Regions from separate parts of the Stenotrophomonas sp. GW821-FHT09E08 genome, predicted to be linked through region 1. Evidence: predicted binding sites of a transcription regulator. Region 1 holds the regulator's gene; each other region holds the start of a gene.

Region 1 (5,746 bases):
ACCACCGACACCACCCGCATCGGTGCGCGTGAGCAGCTGTACGGCTACGGCCGCCAGCTCGGCATCGCGGTGCACGAGGCCAACAGCGGCACCGACCTGGACCAGCTGCTGGAACGCTTGAAGGACTACAAGCTGGTACTGATCGACACCGCCGGCCTGGGCCCGCGCGACCGCGCCCTGGCCGCCCAGCTGCAGTGGCTGCGTGCCGCCCGCCAGGTACGCACCCTGCTGGTGCTGCCGGCCAACACCAGCTTCGGCGACATGGACGAGGTGGTCCGCCGCTTCGGCGCGGCCAACCTGCAGGGCCTGGTGCTGAGCAAGCTGGACGAGACCGGCCGCTTCGGCAACGCCCTGTCGGTGGCCGTGGACCACGCCCTGCCGATCACCTGGGTGACCGACGGCCAGGACGTTCCGGAGGACCTGCACCGGGCCAGTGCAGCCAATCTCGTACTTCGCCTTGAAGATTTGCGCCGCGCGGCCGATATGCCCTGCAACCCGGAGTTGAACCATGCCGTCGCGTGAGTACGCCAAGCTGACCAAGACCTTCCCGCTGTCGGCCACCCGCAGCGAGCCGCTCGGCCCTGTGCGCACCATTGCGGTCACTGGCGGCAAGGGCGGCGTGGGCAAGACGAATGTGTCCGCCAACCTGGCCGTGGCGCTGGCCGGCATGGGCAAGCGCACGCTGCTGCTGGACGCCGACCTCGGCCTGGCCAACATCGACGTGATCCTGGGACTGAACCCCACCTTTACCCTGGCCGACTTGGTCGCCGGCCGCTGCTCGCTGGATGACGTCATCGTCGAAGGCCCGAACGGCGTGCTGGTGGTCCCGGCCGCGTCCGGCCGCCGCCACATGGCCGAGCTGGCCCCGGCCGAGCACGTCGGCCTGGTCAACGTGTTCTCCGAGCTGGAACGCGAGCTGGACATCATGGTGGTGGACACCGCCGCCGGCATCAACGATGGCGTACTGACCTTCTGCCAGGCCGCACAGGACACCGTGGTGGTGGTCTGTGACGAGCCGGCCTCGATCACCGACGCCTACGCACTGATCAAGGTGCTGTCGCGCGAGCGTGGCGTGGACCGCGTCCAGGTGGTGGCCAACATGGTGCGCGACCCCAACGAGGGCCGCGTGCTGTACGAAAAGCTGACCCGTGTCTGCGAGAAGTTCCTCGCCGATGTCTCGCTGAACTACCTCGGCTGCGTTCCGCAGGACGATTGGCTGCGCCTGTCGGTGCAGCGCCAGCAGCCGGTGGTGAAGGCCTATCCGTCCAGCCCGGCCGCGCTGGCGATCACCGAGATCGCGCGCCGTACCGCGCGCTGGCAGGCGCCGACCGAACCGCGTGGCGGCGTCGAATTCTTCCTCGAACGCATCCTCAAGCAGCGTGGGGTGACGGCATGAAAGGCGCAGCCCAGTACAGGGAAGTGCAGCGCTCGGCGGCGAACGAAGTCATCGCCCAGCATTCGGACCTGGTGCGGCGCATCGCCCACCATCTGGCTGCGCGCCTACCCGCCAGCGTCGAGGTCGATGACCTGATCCAGGCCGGCATGATGGGCCTGATCGAAGCCTCGCGCAGCTACGACGCCGACCAGGGCGCCTCGTTCGAGACCTATGCGTCGATCCGCATCCGCGGCTCGATGATCGACGAGATCCGCCGTGGCGACTGGGTGCCCCGCTCAGTGCACCGCCGCGCTCGTGATGCCGCCGCCACCATCCGCCGCCTGGAGCAGAGCAGCGGCCGCGCCGCCAGCGCCACCGAAGTGGCCGCGGCGATGGAAATGCCGCTGCCCGAATACCTGCGGCTGATGGAAGACGCCGCACGTGGCCAGGTGCTGAGCCTGGAGTCGCGCATCGAAGACCAGGGCGAGCTGGACACCGTCACCCAGGGCGGCCCGACCCCGCAGCAGGTACTGGAACGCGGCGAGTTCGGCCGCGAGCTGGGCAAGGCGATCGGCCACCTGCCCGAGCGCGAGCAGCTGGTGCTGTCGCTCTACTACGAGCAGGAGCTGAACCTGAAGGAGATCGGCGCGGTGCTTGGCGTAAGTGAATCGCGGGTCTGCCAGATCCACGGCCAGGCAGTGCTGCGCCTGCGTGGTCGACTGAAGATTTTCGAGGCGGCGGACGCCGGCCTCGAAGAATGAACATGCCCGAGGCGGCTGCCCCCGGCCGCCCGGACTGAACAACAAAGGAACTCTGCTTTGAACAAGAACATGCGCATCCTGATCGTCGACGACTTCTCGACCATGCGTCGGATCGTCAAGAACCTGCTGGGCGATCTGGGCTTCACCAATACCGCCGAAGCCGAGGACGGGCATGCCGCGCTGTCGCTGCTGCAGAGCCAGCCGTTCGATTTCGTGGTCACCGACTGGAACATGCCGGTGATGACCGGCATCGAACTGCTCAAGGCGATCCGCGCCGATGCCAAGCTGAAGACACTGCCGGTGCTGATGGTGACGGCCGAAGCCAAGCGCGAGCAGATCATCGAAGCCGCCCAGAGCGGCGTGAACGGCTACATCATCAAGCCGTTCACCGCGCAGACCCTGGAAGAGAAGCTCGGCAAGATCTTCGAACGCCTGGCGGCCAGCGCCTGATGGATACCACGGTCGACAGGAACGCCCTCGCCCTGCGCCTTCAGGAAGCCCTGGACGCACTCGAGTCCGGTGACGAAGCCGCGTGGCGGCAGCGCATCGACGGGCTGGTCGCACTGCGCACGCAGCCGATGATGAGCGGCCTTTCGCGGCTGGCCCGCGAGCTGGGACAGGCGCTGGGTGAGCTGCCGACCGTGCCTGACGAAGCCGGCGAACTGGACGACGCCTGCGCGCGCCTGGACCACGTGGTGGCGATGACCGAACAGGCCACCCACCGCACCCTGGACCTGGCCGAGGAATGCCGCAGCCTGACCGAACAGCTGCGCGCCGAAGGCCTGCAGCCTGGCCAGGACGCGCAGCTCGAGCGCATCCGCCATAACCTGACCGAGATCGCTCTGACCCAGAGCTACCAGGACCTGACCGGGCAGATCATCCGTCGCGTGGTCGGCATCGTGCGCCGCGTGCACGAAGGCTTCGGCGCACTCGGCCTGCCGCCGGAACAGCATCGCTCCGACCCGGAACTGGCCGGGCCGGCACTGAAGGGACTGGACCGCCACGCGGTCTCGCAGAACGACGCCGACGACCTGTTGTCGGATCTGGGGCTGTAAGCATGAGCGCGGTATCCGACGACATCACTGCCGATTTCATCATCGAGGCGCAGGAAATCCTGGATCGCCTGGGCGAACAGCTGGTGTCGCTGGAGCAGGCACCCCAGGACGGCGACCAGCTCAATGCGGTGTTCCGCGGCTACCACACGCTGAAGGGTGGCGCCGGCTTCCTTGGCGTGACGGCCATGGTTGAACTGTGCCACGCCGCCGAAGAAGCCCTCGGCGCCGCGCGCGCCGGCCAGGCGGTGCTGCAGGCCCACCATTTCGATGCCGCCCAGCAATCGCTGGATTACCTGCAGTCGATGCTGGATGCAGTGTCCTCGGGTACCGAACCGGGCTACGCGCCCCCCGAGCTGATCGCGCAGTTCGATGTACACGGTGGCGCCACCGCCCCGGCGGCCGCCGCTGCGCCCGCCACCGGTGGCAGTGACCTGATCACCGACGATGAGTTCGAGGCCCTGCTCGACCAGCTGCACGGCGGCAATGCCCCGACCGCGGTCGCACCGGCGAAGAAGGCCGACGACGGCCTGATCAGCGAAGACGAGTTCGAAGCCCTGCTCGACCAGCTGCACGGTGGCGCCGCACCCGGCACCAAACCGGTCGCCGCGGTGCCGGCGGCACCGCCCGCGCCACGCCCAGCCGCACCCGCACCCGCACCGGCGGCCAAGCCGCCCGCCAAGCCACTGGCCGAAGCCGAGCACACCGTGCGCGTGGATACCAAGCGCCTGGATGCGATCGTCAACCTGATCGGCGAACTGGTGCTGTCACGCAATCGCTTGAAGACCCTGCGTGCGCGCCTGCGCGACGAGGAGCTGGACCGTGCGGTATCCACGCTGGACATCGCCACCGCACGCCTGCAGTCGGCGGTGATGCGTACCCGCATGCAGCCGGTGGGCAAGGTGTTCTCGCGCTTCCCCAAGGTCGCCCGCGACGTTGCCCGCTCGCTGAAGAAGGAAGTGGACCTTGAGCTGATCGGCGCCGAGACCGAGCTCGACCGCAACCTGGTCGAAGCCCTGGCCGACCCGCTGGTGCATCTGGTCCGCAACGCCATCGACCATGGCGTGGAAACGCCCGAGCTGCGTGAAGCCCAGGGCAAGCCTCGGATGGGCCACGTGCGCCTGTCGGCCCAGCAGGAAGGCGACTACGTCAGCATCGAAGTACAGGACGATGGCGCCGGCATCGATCCGGAAAAGCTGCGCGCGAAGGCACGCGAGAAGGGCCTGATCGATCCGGAAGCCGCTGCCCGCCTGAGCAGCGAGGAATGCCTGCACCTGGTGTTCCTGCCCGGCTTCTCGACCAAGCAGCAGGTCACGGATATCTCCGGCCGTGGTGTCGGCATGGACGTGGTGCAGTCGCGCATCCGCGAACTGAGCGGCCAGATCCAGATCCAGTCGGAACTGGGCCGCGGCAGTCGCTTCCTGATCCGCGTGCCGCTGACCCTGGCGATCCTGCCGACCCTGCTGGTGCAGGCCGGCGAGGACGTCTACGCCTTGCCGCTGGCACGCGTGATGGAAGTGCTGCACGCCCCGCGCACCTCGCTGGGCTGGTTCGATGGACGTGCCGTGCTCGACCGCCGCTCGCATACCCTGGCGCTGGTCGATCTTCGCCAGTGGCTGGATGTGACGCCGGCCGCCTCGCCGCTGCTGACCATCGTCGTGCTGCAGGCCGGTGAAGCCCGGTTCGGCCTGGTCGTGGACCAGGTGCGAGGGCGCGAGGAAGTGGTCATCAAACCCTTGCCCAAGGCGCTGCGTGGCCTGGCTGGTTATGCCGGTGCAACCTTGATCGGCGATGGTCGCATGGCCCTGATCCTGGACGTGGACGGACTGCGCTGAAGCCCGGCGGGCCATGCCCGGCGACCCGAAAACTGTGACTACCGTCTGTACACGACCTCCCGGTGTCTCAAGTCCCATTCACACAAGCCGATACCGGACCCATGGATAGACTCAGCCTCATTGGACTCTTTCTCGCCCTGGCCTCGCTGGTCGGCGGCAGCATCCTCAAGGGCGCCGGCCTGGCGTCGCTGTGGTCGCCTGCCGCGTTCGTGATCGTCATCGTCGGTACCGTCGCCGCGATCCTGCTGCACACCTCGCCGGCCGTGTTCAAGCACGCCTTCAAGATCGTGCGCTGGGTCGTGCGACCGCCGCACAGCGACCGCCGCGAACTGATCCAGCAGATTGTCGAATGGAGCAACATCGCACGCCGCCAGGGCCTGCTTGGCCTGGAAGCACAGGTGGAAGCACAGCAGGACCCGTTCCTGCGCAAGGGACTGCAGCTGCTGGTGGACGGCGTCGAGCCCGAATCAATCCGGCACATGCTGGAAATCGAACTGGGAAGCCAGGAGCACCAGGACCAGGCCGGCGCCAAGGTCTTCGAGGCGATGGGCATCTATGCGCCCACGCTGGGCATCATCGGCGCCGTGCTCGGCCTGATCGCGGTGATGAAGAATCTCGCCGACCCGAGCAAGCTCGGCCATGGCATCGCCGCCGCGTTCACCGCCACCATCTACGGCATCGCCTCGGCCAACCTGCTGTTCCTGCCGATCGCCGCCAAGCTCA
Region 2 (5,746 bases), on a different contig from region 1:
CACACCGAGCGTCTGGCCGAACTGGAACTGCAGCGCCGCCAGCAGGGCGGTGAGCGCATCGAGGAACTGGAACGCGAACAGGGCCGCGCCGAAGCCGAGCGCGACCGCCGCAAGGCCAAGCGTGACCAGGCCCAGGAAGCCGCACAGCAGCTGCAGGCCGAACTGCCCGACGATGCCCATGGCTTCGCCGAGCTGGTCGAGCGTGCGCAGAATGAACTGCAGGACCGCCAGCGTGCCTCGGCAGCACTGGACGATGCGATCAGCGATCGCCTCGGCGGCAAGCGCGATGACGAGCGCCGCTTCGGTGAAGTGCGCAGCGAACTCGAAGCGATGCAGCGCACGCCCTCCAACATCCCGGCGCCGATGCAGAAGCTGCGCGCGCGCCTGGCCGAGGAAACCGGCATTGCCGAAGCGGCGCTGCCGTTCGTCGGCGAGCTGATCCAGGTCCGCTCGGAAGAGCAGGGCTGGCAGGGCGCCATCGAGCGCGTGCTGGGCGGTTTCGCGCTGTCACTGCTGGTCGATGACAAGCATTACAACGACGTCGCCGAGTGGGTAAACCGTACCCACCTGGGCATGCGTTTCACCTATTACCGTGTGCGCCGCAATGACGATGCGTTCGCGCGTGAGCCGTCGGCGAAGTCGCTGCTGCACAAGCTGGAACTGCGCGAGCACGTGTTCGAAAGCTGGCTGCGCCGCGAGCTCGGCAAGCGCTTCGACTACGAATGCGTCGACGCCAAGCAGCTGCGCAATGTCGACCGCGGCATCACCCGCGAAGGCCAGGTCAAGCATCCGGGCGACCGCTTCGAGAAGGACGACCGCAGTGCCGTGGGCGACCGCCGTCGCTGGATCCTCGGCTTCAACAACCACGACAAGGTGGGCGCCTTCGAGCGCGAAGCACAGGAACTGGCCAAGCGCATCGCCAGCTGCGAGACCGACATCGCGCGCCTGCGCGGCCAGCGTGACCGCGACAATGAACGTCGCCTGGCCTGCCACGAGCTGGTCAGCATCAGCTGGAACGAGATCGATATCGCCGCCCCACAGCAGCGTCTGAGCGATATCGAGGCCACCCTGCGCGATCTGCGCGAAGGCAACGCCGATCTCGCCAAGCTGGCCAAGCAGATCGACGCGGTGCGTGCCGACATCGAGCAGGCGCGCCGTACCTATGAAGACGTCCGCGTCGAACGTGGGCAGCTGGTCAAGGAACGTGATCGCCTGGACCGTGCACGCCAGCAGAGCCGTGCACTGGTGCTGCCGAGCCTGGCCCAGGAGCACGAGGCTGGACTTGCCGAGCGCCTGCAGGAGCAGGGCCCGCTCAGCCTGGAAACGCTGGAAGCGCACATGCGCCAGGTCAGCAACGCGCTGAACGAGCAGCTGTCGTCCTCGCAGCAGGACCTCAACCGCATCGAGAACCAGCTGATCGGTTGCTTCCGCCGCTTCATCCAGCAGTGGCCGGAGGAATCGGGCGACTTCACCGTGTCGGTGGCCTCGGCCGAGGACTTCCTTGCACGCCTCGAACGCCTGGAGCGCGATGGCCTGCCGCAGCACGAAGAGCGTTTCTTCGACCTGCTGCAGAACCAGAGCAAGAACAACCTGCTGGCCCTGCAGCGCCACAGCGCCGAGGCCCGCAAGTCGATCGGCCAGCGCCTGGACGAAGTGAATGCCAGCCTGGAACAGGTGCCGTTCAACCGCGGCACGCTGCTGACCATCGAACTGAGCGACCGCCGCCTGCCGGAAGTCGGCGAGTTCCATCTGCAGCTGCGCGAAGTGTTGTCGCAGCAGCAGACCGAGCAGCGCGAGCTGGCCGAATCGCAGTTCACCGTGCTGCGCCAGCTGGTCAACCGCCTGGGTTCACAGGAAGGCGAAGACAAGCGCTGGCGCGAGCTGGTGCTGGACGTGCGCATGCACGTGGAGTTCATCGGCGTCGAGCTGGATGCGGAGACGCGCCAGCAGGTCGAGATCTACCGCAGCGGTGCCGGCAAGTCCGGTGGCCAGCGCCAGAAGCTGGCCACCACCTGCCTGGCGGCTGCCCTGCGCTACCAGCTTGGCGGCGCCGACAGCCAGCTGCCCAGCTATGCCGCGGTCGTGCTCGACGAAGCCTTCGACAAGGCCGACAACGAGTTCACCGCACTGGCGATGAACATCTTCGACAACTTCGGCTTCCAGATGGTGGTGGCCACCCCGTTGAAGTCGGTGATGACGCTGGAACCGTTCATCGGTGGCGCCTGCTTCGTCGAAATCAGCGGCCGCCACGATTCCGGCGTGCTGCTGATCGAGTACGACGAAGAGGGCAAGCGCCTGAAGCTGCCCGAGCGCAGTCGCCAGCAGGCCAACGAACCGGAAGAAGCGGAGGCCTGACCTGGCCGATTGAATGGGAATGCCGGCCAGCGGCCGGCACTACCCATGGCGGGGTTCATGGCCCGGTAGTGGCGGCCGCTGGCCGGCAACCGCATTCACGCTCCGCGCAACGTATCCCACGCCATCCGCGCGATCAGCACCACCACCAGCCCCACGAACAGCTTGCGGATGAACGGCGTACCACCCTTCAGCGCCAACCGCGTGCCCACCACCGATCCAATGATGTTGGCCGCCGCCATCGGCAGCGCGAACAGCCACAGGATGTTGCCGGTCGGCACGAAGAACGAGATCGCCGCCACATTGGTCGCCAGGTTCACCACCTTCGACGCGGCCGATGCGCGCAGGAAATCCAGGCCGAAGAAGCGCACGAACAGGAAGATCAGGAAGCTGCCCGTACCCGGCCCGAAAAAGCCATCGTAGAAGCCGATCGCCGCACCAATGGTCAGTGCGATGGCCAGCTCGCGGCGGCCGATCTCCTGCGGCCGGTGCAGTGCACCGAAATCCTTCTTCCAAAGCGTGTAAGCCAGCATCGCGATCAGCAGCACCAGTACCAGCGGGCGCACCGCATCCTTGGGCAGCAGGCTCACCGCGGTGGCCCCGGCGAAGGAGAAGATGAAGGCCGTGCCAGCCGCGAACAGCACCGGCTTCCACGGGAAGCGCACATTGCGTGCATAGCGCCAGGCCGCTGCACCCGTGCCGAACATCGAGCTGAACTTGTTGGTACCGAACAGCATCGCCGGCGTCTGCTGCGGCAGCACCGTGAACAGGCCGGGCAGCTGCACCAGGCCACCGCCACCGACGGCGGCATCCACAAGGCCGGCGATGAAGGCGATCACCACCAGCCACCACAACTCAGGGGGAACCAGTTCCAGCACGGCGATCAATCAAGGTGGGGGGCGCGACAGCATACGCCTGTCCTGCATCAGCTGACCCGTGCCGCGCGTGGATCAATCCATGCAACCCGGCGACAATGCCGGCATGAGCCGAAAACCCGCCGATCCCTGTCCCTGCGGCCTGGCCGCCGACTACACCGCCTGCTGCGGCCGTTTTCACGCCGGCGAGGCCGCGCCCGATGCCGAGCGCCTGATGCGTTCGCGTTACAGCGCCTACGCGCGGGGTCTGGCCGACTACCTGCGCCAGACCTGGCACCCGGACACGCGTCCGGCCGAGCTGACGCTGGACGATGCGCCGGGCCAGCGCACGCATTGGCTGGGCCTGACCGTGCACGAGCACACCGTTACCGGTGCCGACAGCGCCGACGTCCGCTTCACCGCGCGCTACCGCATCGGCGGCGGCAGCGCGGTGAAGATGACCGAACACAGCCGCTTCCTGCGCATCGACGGCCGCTGGTACTACCTCGACGCGGTCTGAGCCTCAGCCGCCACGCATGGCCAGCACGCGCTGGCCGGCCTGCGCGTGCACCTGGTTGCGGCCCCCGTCCTTGGCCGCGTACAGCGCCTGGTCGGCGGCCTTGACCACCGCCATCGGTCGCCGGTCCACACGACTGTCGGCCAGGCCGATGCTCACCGTCACCTGCACGACCTGGCCGCTGCCACCGCGTCCGCGCTGCTGGCGGCCGGCTTCGTCATCGCGGCTGCGGGTGCTGCGGTCGCGCAGCTGCATGCGGGTGTCCTCGATGCTCTGCCGCAGCGCCTCCACGGCATCCATGCAGGCCGCCGCAGGGCGGTCCAGGAACACCACCGCGAACTCCTCGCCGCCATAGCGGAACGCGCGGCCGCCGTCACCCACCCGCGCCAGCCGCGAGGCTACCAGGCGCAGCACGTCGTCGCCGGTGTCGTGGCCATGGGTATCGTTGAACGATTTGAAGTGGTCTACGTCCACCATCGCGATGCTGTAGGTGCCGCGTGCCCGTTGCAGGGTCTCGTTGAACGCGCGGCGCCCCGGCAGGCCGGTCAGTTCGTCGCGGAACGCCATGTGGAAGGATTCCTGCAGCATCGCACCCAGCACCAGCAGCAGGGCGGCGCAGCTCAGCGCCGGCAGCAGCACCGGCTGCAGGAACACCCGCGGCAGCATCCACCACAGGCACAGCATCGCAAGCAGCATCGACGTATGCAGCGGGCGCGGGTGCCGCCAGGCCTGCCAGCCCAGCGCAGCGGTGGCCAGCAGGAACAGCAGCGCCGGCAGTTGTGCCAGCGCGTTCCAGTCGGCCGGAATCCAGCTCCAATGGCGGTTCGACAGCAGGTCGTGCATGCCACGCGGTTGTTGTGCCGCCAGCAGGAGGAAGATCAGAAGCGCGGTGCCACTGGCAATACCACGCAGCAACAGGTCGTGGCGTCGGCGCCCGCGCTCCGGCCACAACGCCAGTCCGGCGAACAACAGCGGCAACCAGGTTGAGATGGCGTGGAAGCGAAGCGGCGTCAGTGCGGTGACATGGCCACTGCGCAGGTAGCCAGCGACATCGTGGTGCAGTAGCGCAAACACCACCGCCACCAGCAGTAGCAGGCACAGCGCGCGCATCTGATGGTAGAGCAGGGCCAGCCCCGCGCCGAGGCAGGCCAGCAGCCAGGGCAGGATGCGCTGGGCGGGACTGGCCACGTCTTCAGCACCCAATGCGGTGCACAGCACCACGGCGACCAGCATGGCGGGCAGCACGAACAGGTAATGCGCAGGCTGGCGGAGCGGATGCAGGGGCAAGCAGGAATTCCAGCGCGGTGACGACGCGGCCGCAGCATTGCCGTTAGCGGCGTTCGTGCCTGCATCTTGAATGCGGGTGGCTTACCCATGTGAACAAAGTGACGCCGAACCATGACATCGCACTCACCGTTCTGCGCCGATGCTGCGCGCATGGACAGCGTACCCGCCGCCGTCGCTGCCCCGCAGCACGATCTCGCCCACCAGTTCGCCCGCATCCGGGCGCGCAGCCTGCAGCTGGCCGCACCGCTCAGTGCCGAGGACGCCATGCTGCAGAGCATGGCCGACGCCAGCCCGAGCAAGTGGCATCTGGCCCATACCACCTGGTTCTTCGAGCGCTTCGTGCTGGCGGGACTCGCCACCACACCGGCGCATGACCCGGCCTGGGACTATCTGTTCAACAGCTACTACAAGAGCATCGGCCCGGCGCATGCGCGGCCGCAGCGTGGGCTGCTGTCGCGACCCTCGCTGCAGCAGGTGCGCGACTACCGGCAGCAGGTCGATGCTCAGGTACAGGCACGCCTGATGGCAGGCGACCTTGATGAGCAGGCGCTGCAGCACCTGCAGCTGGGACTGCAGCATGAGCAGCAGCATCAGGAGCTGCTGCTCACCGACATCAAGCATGCGTTCTGGTGCAATCCGCTGCAGCCGCCGTATCGCGAAGACCTGCAACCCACCGCAAGCAGCGCCAGCGCTCAGGGTTGGATCGAGTCACCCGAGCGCATCGTCACCGTCGGCG
Region 3 (5,746 bases), on a different contig from region 1:
CAGCAGCTCCAGCTGGCAGGCCGCGTGGAGCGCCAGGACCGCCTGCCACGCACGGTGCGCTGGCTGGCCGGGCTGGATGTCGGCTTTGAAGACGGTGGCGCCATCACCCGCGCCGCGGCGGTACTGCTGGACGCGGAGACGCTGCAGCCCGTGGCGCAGCAGATCGCGCGCGTCCCCACGGTGATGCCCTACATCCCCGGCCTGCTCAGCTTCCGCGAGTTGCCGGCGCTGCTGGCCGCGCTGGCGCTGCTGCCGCGCACGCCGGACCTGGTGTTCGTCGATGGCCATGGCATCAGCCACCCGCGCCGGCTGGGGGTGGCCGCTCACCTCGGTGTGGTCACCGACCTGCCAAGCATCGGCGTCGCCAAGTCGAAACTGGTGGGCCGCTTCGTCGAACCGGGCACAGACGCCGGCGCGCATACGCCGCTGCTGGACGGTAACGAGCAGCTCGGCTGGGTGCTGCGCAGCAAGGTGAAATGCAAGCCGCTGTTCGTGGCCGGTGGCCATCGGGTCAGCGCCGATACTGCGCTGGACTGGGTGCAGCGCACGCTGCGCGGTTACCGGCTGCCGGAGCCGACCCGGCTGGCGGATCGGCTGGCCTCGCGGCGGGGCGAATGACCGCACCGGGCATCATCCAGCGCGGTCGCCATCCTCGATCAGCGATGCACGTGGCCGCGGTGGCCCTGCGCGTCCTCGCCGTGGTCGTGGCCTTCATGGCCCTCATGCTCACCGCCCTTGGCCGGTCCCGGCTCACCACAGGCTTCGCCGCAGTGGTCGGCCTCGATCTGCAGCGTCACGTGCTCGATACCGAAGTCATCGTGCAGGCGGCCGCCCAGCTCTCGACGCAGTGAATCAGCGTCGGTGCCATCACGCATCACGATGTGCGCGGTCAGCGCCGGGGTGCTGGAGGCCAGCGCCCACACATGCAGGTCATGCACGTCCAGCACGGCGGCATGACCTGACAGGCTGTCGCGCACCTTGGCCACGTCCATGCCCTTGGGCACGCCTTCCAGCAGCACGTTGATCGCCTCGCGCATCAGCACATAGGTGCGTGGCAGCACCCACAGGCCGATCAGTACCGCCAGGATCGGGTCGATCGGCTTCCAGCCGGTCCACTTGATCAACAACGCGCCGGCAATCACCGCCACCGAGCCAAGCATGTCCGCCCACACTTCCAGGTAGGCGCCCTTCACGTTGAGGCTCTCGCCACTACCGGCCTGCAGCAGGCGCATCGAGATCAGATTGATGACCAGGCCCGCGGCGGCGATCACCAGCATGCCGGAGGAGGCAATCTCCTGCGGTTCGCGGAAGCGCCCGATCGCCTCCCACAGGATGTAACCAGCGACTACGAACAGCATCGCGCCGTTGATCATCGCGCCCAGCGCTTCCAGGCGTGCATAGCCGTAGGTGCGACGCGCATCCGGCGGGCGCCGGCTCAGCCTCACCGCAACCAGCGCGATCATCAGCGCCAAAGCGTCGGTGGCCATGTGCGCGGCGTCGGACAGCAGCGCCAGGCTGTTGGTCCAGAACGCACCCACCACTTCGACAACGAGGAAGGTGGAGGTCAGGCCGAGTGCCCACCACAAGGGTTTCTCGTGGCGGATCTCGGACGGCAGGTGATCGTGGTCGTGGCCCATGGCAACAGCTCCTTTGCGATGGGAGGCAGGCTACGCCGGAGGGCGTTGGGAAACTATCACGGTGTTTATAACATTGCAGGCCACCGATACCTTCGCCGGGCATGGCCCGGCGCTACCGGGGCGCGGATTGCTGGGCGATACCATCGTGCACGGCCCGGCGCTACCCCGTAGCGCGAGGCCATGCCTGACGAACGCAGCGGGCCGTTACCCGCGTGTGCTCAGAACCCGAATCGCAGGCTGGCCCAGTAGGCGCGGCCCGGTTCGTTGTAGGTGGCCGCGCCGGCATCGCTGCTGTTGGCCTCGCGGAACAGGCGCTTGTCGGCCAGGTTGTTGACGCCGAAGCCGAAGCTGACCGTCTCGGTCACCTTGTAGCGTGCGCTCACGCCCCAGATGTTGTACGCACCGCGATCCTGCAGTGCGATCGACGGATCGCAGGTGCCGGTGCAACGCGGATCATTGTTGATGTTGGTGGTAGCCGGCTTCTGCTTGCCATAGAACGTGCCGGTCAGCAGCAGCGACAGCTTGTCGGTGGCCTGCCAGTCCAGCATCGTGTTGATCGTGTACTTCGGAATCACCGACAGCGGCTGGCCGGTGCTCTTGTTCTCGTTCTCCACCATGTAGGTGAAGTTGTTGCTCCACTTCAGGCGGTTGCCCTGCTCGCCCAGCAGCGGAATCACCAGGTTGCCTTCCAGCCCCTGCACGATCGCCTTCGGTGCATTCTCCCAGCGGAAGATGCGGCCCTTTGTATCGGCAGTCAGCCCGATCTGGGTGTAGCCGGCCTGGATCTTGTCCTTGTAGTCGTTGTGGAAGTACGTCAAGGACGCCTGCCAGCCGCTCTGCGGTGCCCACTCGACGCCCAGTTCCTTGTTCAGGCTGGTTTCCGCCTTCAGGTCCGCATTGCCCCGCATGTAGCAGCCGGCACCCAGGCTCGGCAGTGCGTTCGGGCAGCCATTGCCACGGGTGTAGTACAGATAGTCCGGATTCGACTGGTACAGGTTCGGCGCCTTGAACGCGCGCGCGATGCCGCCCTTCACCACCCAGTCGCTGTTGATGCGGAACTGCGCATTGAGGCTGGGGCTGGTGTTGTTGCCGAACTGGCTGTGATGGTCGAAGCGCAGGCCCGGAGTGATGATCCAACGCTCGCCCAGGTAGATGTTGTCTTCCACGAATACGGCGGTGGTCTGCGCATCGGCCTTGCCGCGCGCACGGTCGGCCGACAGCCCCGGGAAGCCGCCGCCACTGCTGCTGGACTGGCTCATCGAATACGGGTCGGTCAGGCGGCTGTCGAGGTATTCAAAGCCCAGCGTCCAGATGTTCTCGGCACCACCCAGCGTGGTCGGGAAGCTCAGTTCGCCATCCAGCTGGTAGTTGCGCAGGCGCGAGGTCGACCAGTCGGTGCCGTTGAAGCTGCCTTCCGGGCCGCCGGCCAGGCCTTCATTGATGCGCGAGTTGTTCACCGCTTCCACTGCCGCCGTTACCCGCGAGGTCACGTCTCCCCAGCGGCCGCGATGGGTGATCGCGCCGGTATTGCGGTACATGCGGTTGGTCTCGGCCTGCTGCTCGGCCAAAGCCCCCAGATCGATCGGTGTCGAGGTGCCGGTGGTACTGACGGCGCGGTCGCCGGCATAGATGTTGCCCTGGCGGCTGGTGCCGGCTTCGAACTCGACCACCTGGTTGGCGGTTACGTCCCAGCGCAGCAGCGCGTTGACGTCGCGGTTCTTGACGCCCTCGCGGCCGGCTGGCGGCACTGCGTTGGGGTTGGTGGCGTACTGGCGGTTGAGGTCCAGTGAGTCGGCATCGGTCTTGTTGAGATTGCCGTACAAGCGGAACGACAGGGTGTCGGTCATCGGCCCACTCAGCTGCAGGCCGACGCGCTCGCTGCCGCCTTCGGCGCTGTGCTCGGGCACCAGGCCATACAGGTCGACCGCACCGGTCAGATCGCCGGTCGGGCGCTTGGTGATGATGTTGACCACGCCACCGGAAGCACCGGAGCCATAGCGCGCCGCTGCAGGGCCGCGCAGCACTTCGATGCGCTCGATCATTTCCGCCGGCACCCAGTTGGTATCACCGCGGGTATTGCGCTCACCGCTGCGGCCCATGCGCACAGCATCACGCGCGCCGATGCGCTTGCCGTCAACCAGGATCAGGGTGTTTTCCGGGCCCATGCCACGCAGATCGATCTGGCGGTTGTTGCCGTACTGGCCCGACGCGCTGTTGCCGGTCAGGTTGACACCTGGCATGGTCCGCAACAGTTCGGCGATGTCGTTGGCCGGCGGCCGCTTGGCGATGTCCTCGGCGGTGATGGTCGAGGTGCCCAGCGCCTGCCGTGCGATCTGCGAAGCGGTGACATGCACCGTGTCGATATCGGTGGCGTCGGTTTCAGCGTGGGCGGTCAGCGCGCTGCCGGCCAGCAGGGCGGCAACGGCGAGCGCCAGCGGGCGCGGCGAAGGGACAACGGCTCGGGACATGATCTGGACCTTCTGGCAGGGCAACGGGGCCTCTGGCAAAGGGCTTGAGGCAACGACGAGGGGGAGGCGGAGCGCCGCTGCAGGTAGCCACAGCCCGATCCGTGCGCGCATTCTCCCATCAATGCGAGTGATTCTCAAATGCGTTCACGCATTGCCGCAGCCGTGCCGATGTGCTTTGCGCACCGCGCAAGCCTGCATCGCGCTTAAACTGGTCGGCTAGCCCGCCATCAACCGCACGCCGCCACGGCCGATACCCGTGGTTTGCCGTACGCAATCAGAGATCGACGTGGAACCACCCCAGTTGGACGACGCCAGCCAGCCGCTGGCCGAGGCCTGGCAGCAGTGCCTGCTGCAGGCCGGCCCTGCCGCCACCGCGCTGCTGCATGCCGCGGCCGCCGATGCCCCACCGGCCCTGGCCCAACGCTTCTACGAAGTGCTGCTGCAGGACACCCGTGCGCGCCGTTTCCTTTCCCACGACCAGGTCAAGCAGCGCCTGCAGCCGGCCATGCAGCGCTGGCTGGCGCAGCTGCTGACCACCGATGCCAGCGGCATCGCCAACACGGTGGCCTCGCAACGGATCATCGGCGACGTGCACGCCCGCGTCGGCATTCCGGTCGACCTGGTCACCCGTGGCGCACGCGTGCTCAAACATGAACTGTTCGTGCGCCTGCGCGACGATGCGCCGGACAGCGACACTGCGTTCGCCGCCATCGACTGCCTCAGCGCGATCATGGATATCGCCATGGAAGGCATGACCCTGGCCTACACCCATGCCCGCGAACGCTCCACCCGCGCCGATGCTGCGTACCGGCTGTTCTCGCTGGTGCAGAACGTCAGCACCGAGCGCGAGCGCCAGCGCGCGCTGCTGCTGGACTGGGAAAACGCGCTGCTCTACGCCCTGGCCGGCCATGTGCAGGGCAGCGACGGCGCCAGCCTGGCCACTTCCGAATTTGGCCTGTGGTTCACCCACAAGGGCATTCCCAGCTTCGGCGAGAGCAGCGAGACACAGCAGGTCGACCAGCTGATGGCGCGTATCGACGGCTGCCTGCAGCGGGCCGCCGCCGATGATCCTGCGCAGCGGCTTACAGTGCTGCCAGCGATCCGCGAGGACCTGGCCGCGATCCGCACGTTGATGACCCTGCTGTTCGAGCGCATCGGCGAACTCGATGCCGGCAGCGACGCGCTGACCAACCTGCTCAACCGCCGCTTCCTGCCGACCGTGCTGCGCCGGGAAATCGAGCTGGCTACACGCAACCGTACGCCGTTCTCGCTGTTGCTGCTCGACCTGGATCATTTCAAGGCGATCAACGACGGCCACGGCCACGATGCGGGTGACCGCGCACTGCAGCATGTGGCTGGGGTGCTCGGCCAGCTCACCCGTGGCAGCGATTATCTGTTCCGCTACGGTGGCGAGGAATTCGTGGTGGTGCTGGTCGCCGCCAGCGAATCACAGGCGGCAGTGATTGCCGAAAGCCTGCGCCGGCAGATCGCACAATCGCCGGTACCGCTGGCCAACGGCCAGGTATTGAGCCTGACCGCCAGCATCGGTGTCGCCGGCCATGATGGTCATCCGGACTACGAGCGGCTGATGGCCCGTGCCGACGCGGCGATGTACGAGGCCAAACGCAGTGGCCGCAACCG

What was found. Region 1 encodes FliA, which starts transcription of late flagellar genes. Its sites were predicted from a motif close to TAAAGTTTNNCNNNCNNNGGCCGATAA; they were not measured.
Region 2: AC07M7_RS11735 (GGDEF domain-containing protein) is a predicted target of FliA. The motif match lies at 5,054-5,080, and genes of this name have one in related genera.
Region 3: AC07M7_RS01210 (GGDEF domain-containing protein) is a predicted target of FliA. The motif match lies at 4,333-4,359, and genes of this name have one in related genera.

What each region holds. Positions count from the first base shown of each region.
Region 1 is NZ_JBWKOO010000008.1:122,119-127,864, forward strand. Features, by position in the region: gene flhF (flagellar biosynthesis GTPase FlhF) at 1-522, shown strand, start outside; gene AC07M7_RS12330 (MinD/ParA family ATP-binding protein) at 509-1,396, shown strand; gene AC07M7_RS12335 (RNA polymerase sigma factor FliA) at 1,393-2,136, shown strand; gene cheY (chemotaxis response regulator CheY) at 2,194-2,586, shown strand; gene AC07M7_RS12345 (protein phosphatase CheZ) at 2,586-3,191, shown strand; gene AC07M7_RS12350 (chemotaxis protein CheA) at 3,194-5,023, shown strand; gene AC07M7_RS12355 (flagellar motor protein) at 5,125-5,746, shown strand, end outside.
Region 2 is NZ_JBWKOO010000007.1:229,949-235,694, forward strand. Features, by position in the region: gene AC07M7_RS11720 (ATP-binding protein) at 1-2,355, shown strand, start outside; gene AC07M7_RS11725 (sulfite exporter TauE/SafE family protein) at 2,451-3,230, opposite strand; gene AC07M7_RS11730 (YchJ family protein) at 3,334-3,726, shown strand; gene AC07M7_RS11735 (GGDEF domain-containing protein) at 3,730-5,010, opposite strand; gene egtB (ergothioneine biosynthesis protein EgtB) at 5,161-5,746, shown strand, end outside.
Region 3 is NZ_JBWKOO010000001.1:255,431-261,176, forward strand. Features, by position in the region: gene nfi (deoxyribonuclease V) at 1-618, shown strand, start outside; gene AC07M7_RS01200 (cation diffusion facilitator family transporter) at 657-1,637, opposite strand; gene AC07M7_RS01205 (TonB-dependent siderophore receptor) at 1,856-4,105, opposite strand; gene AC07M7_RS01210 (GGDEF domain-containing protein) at 4,392-5,746, shown strand, end outside.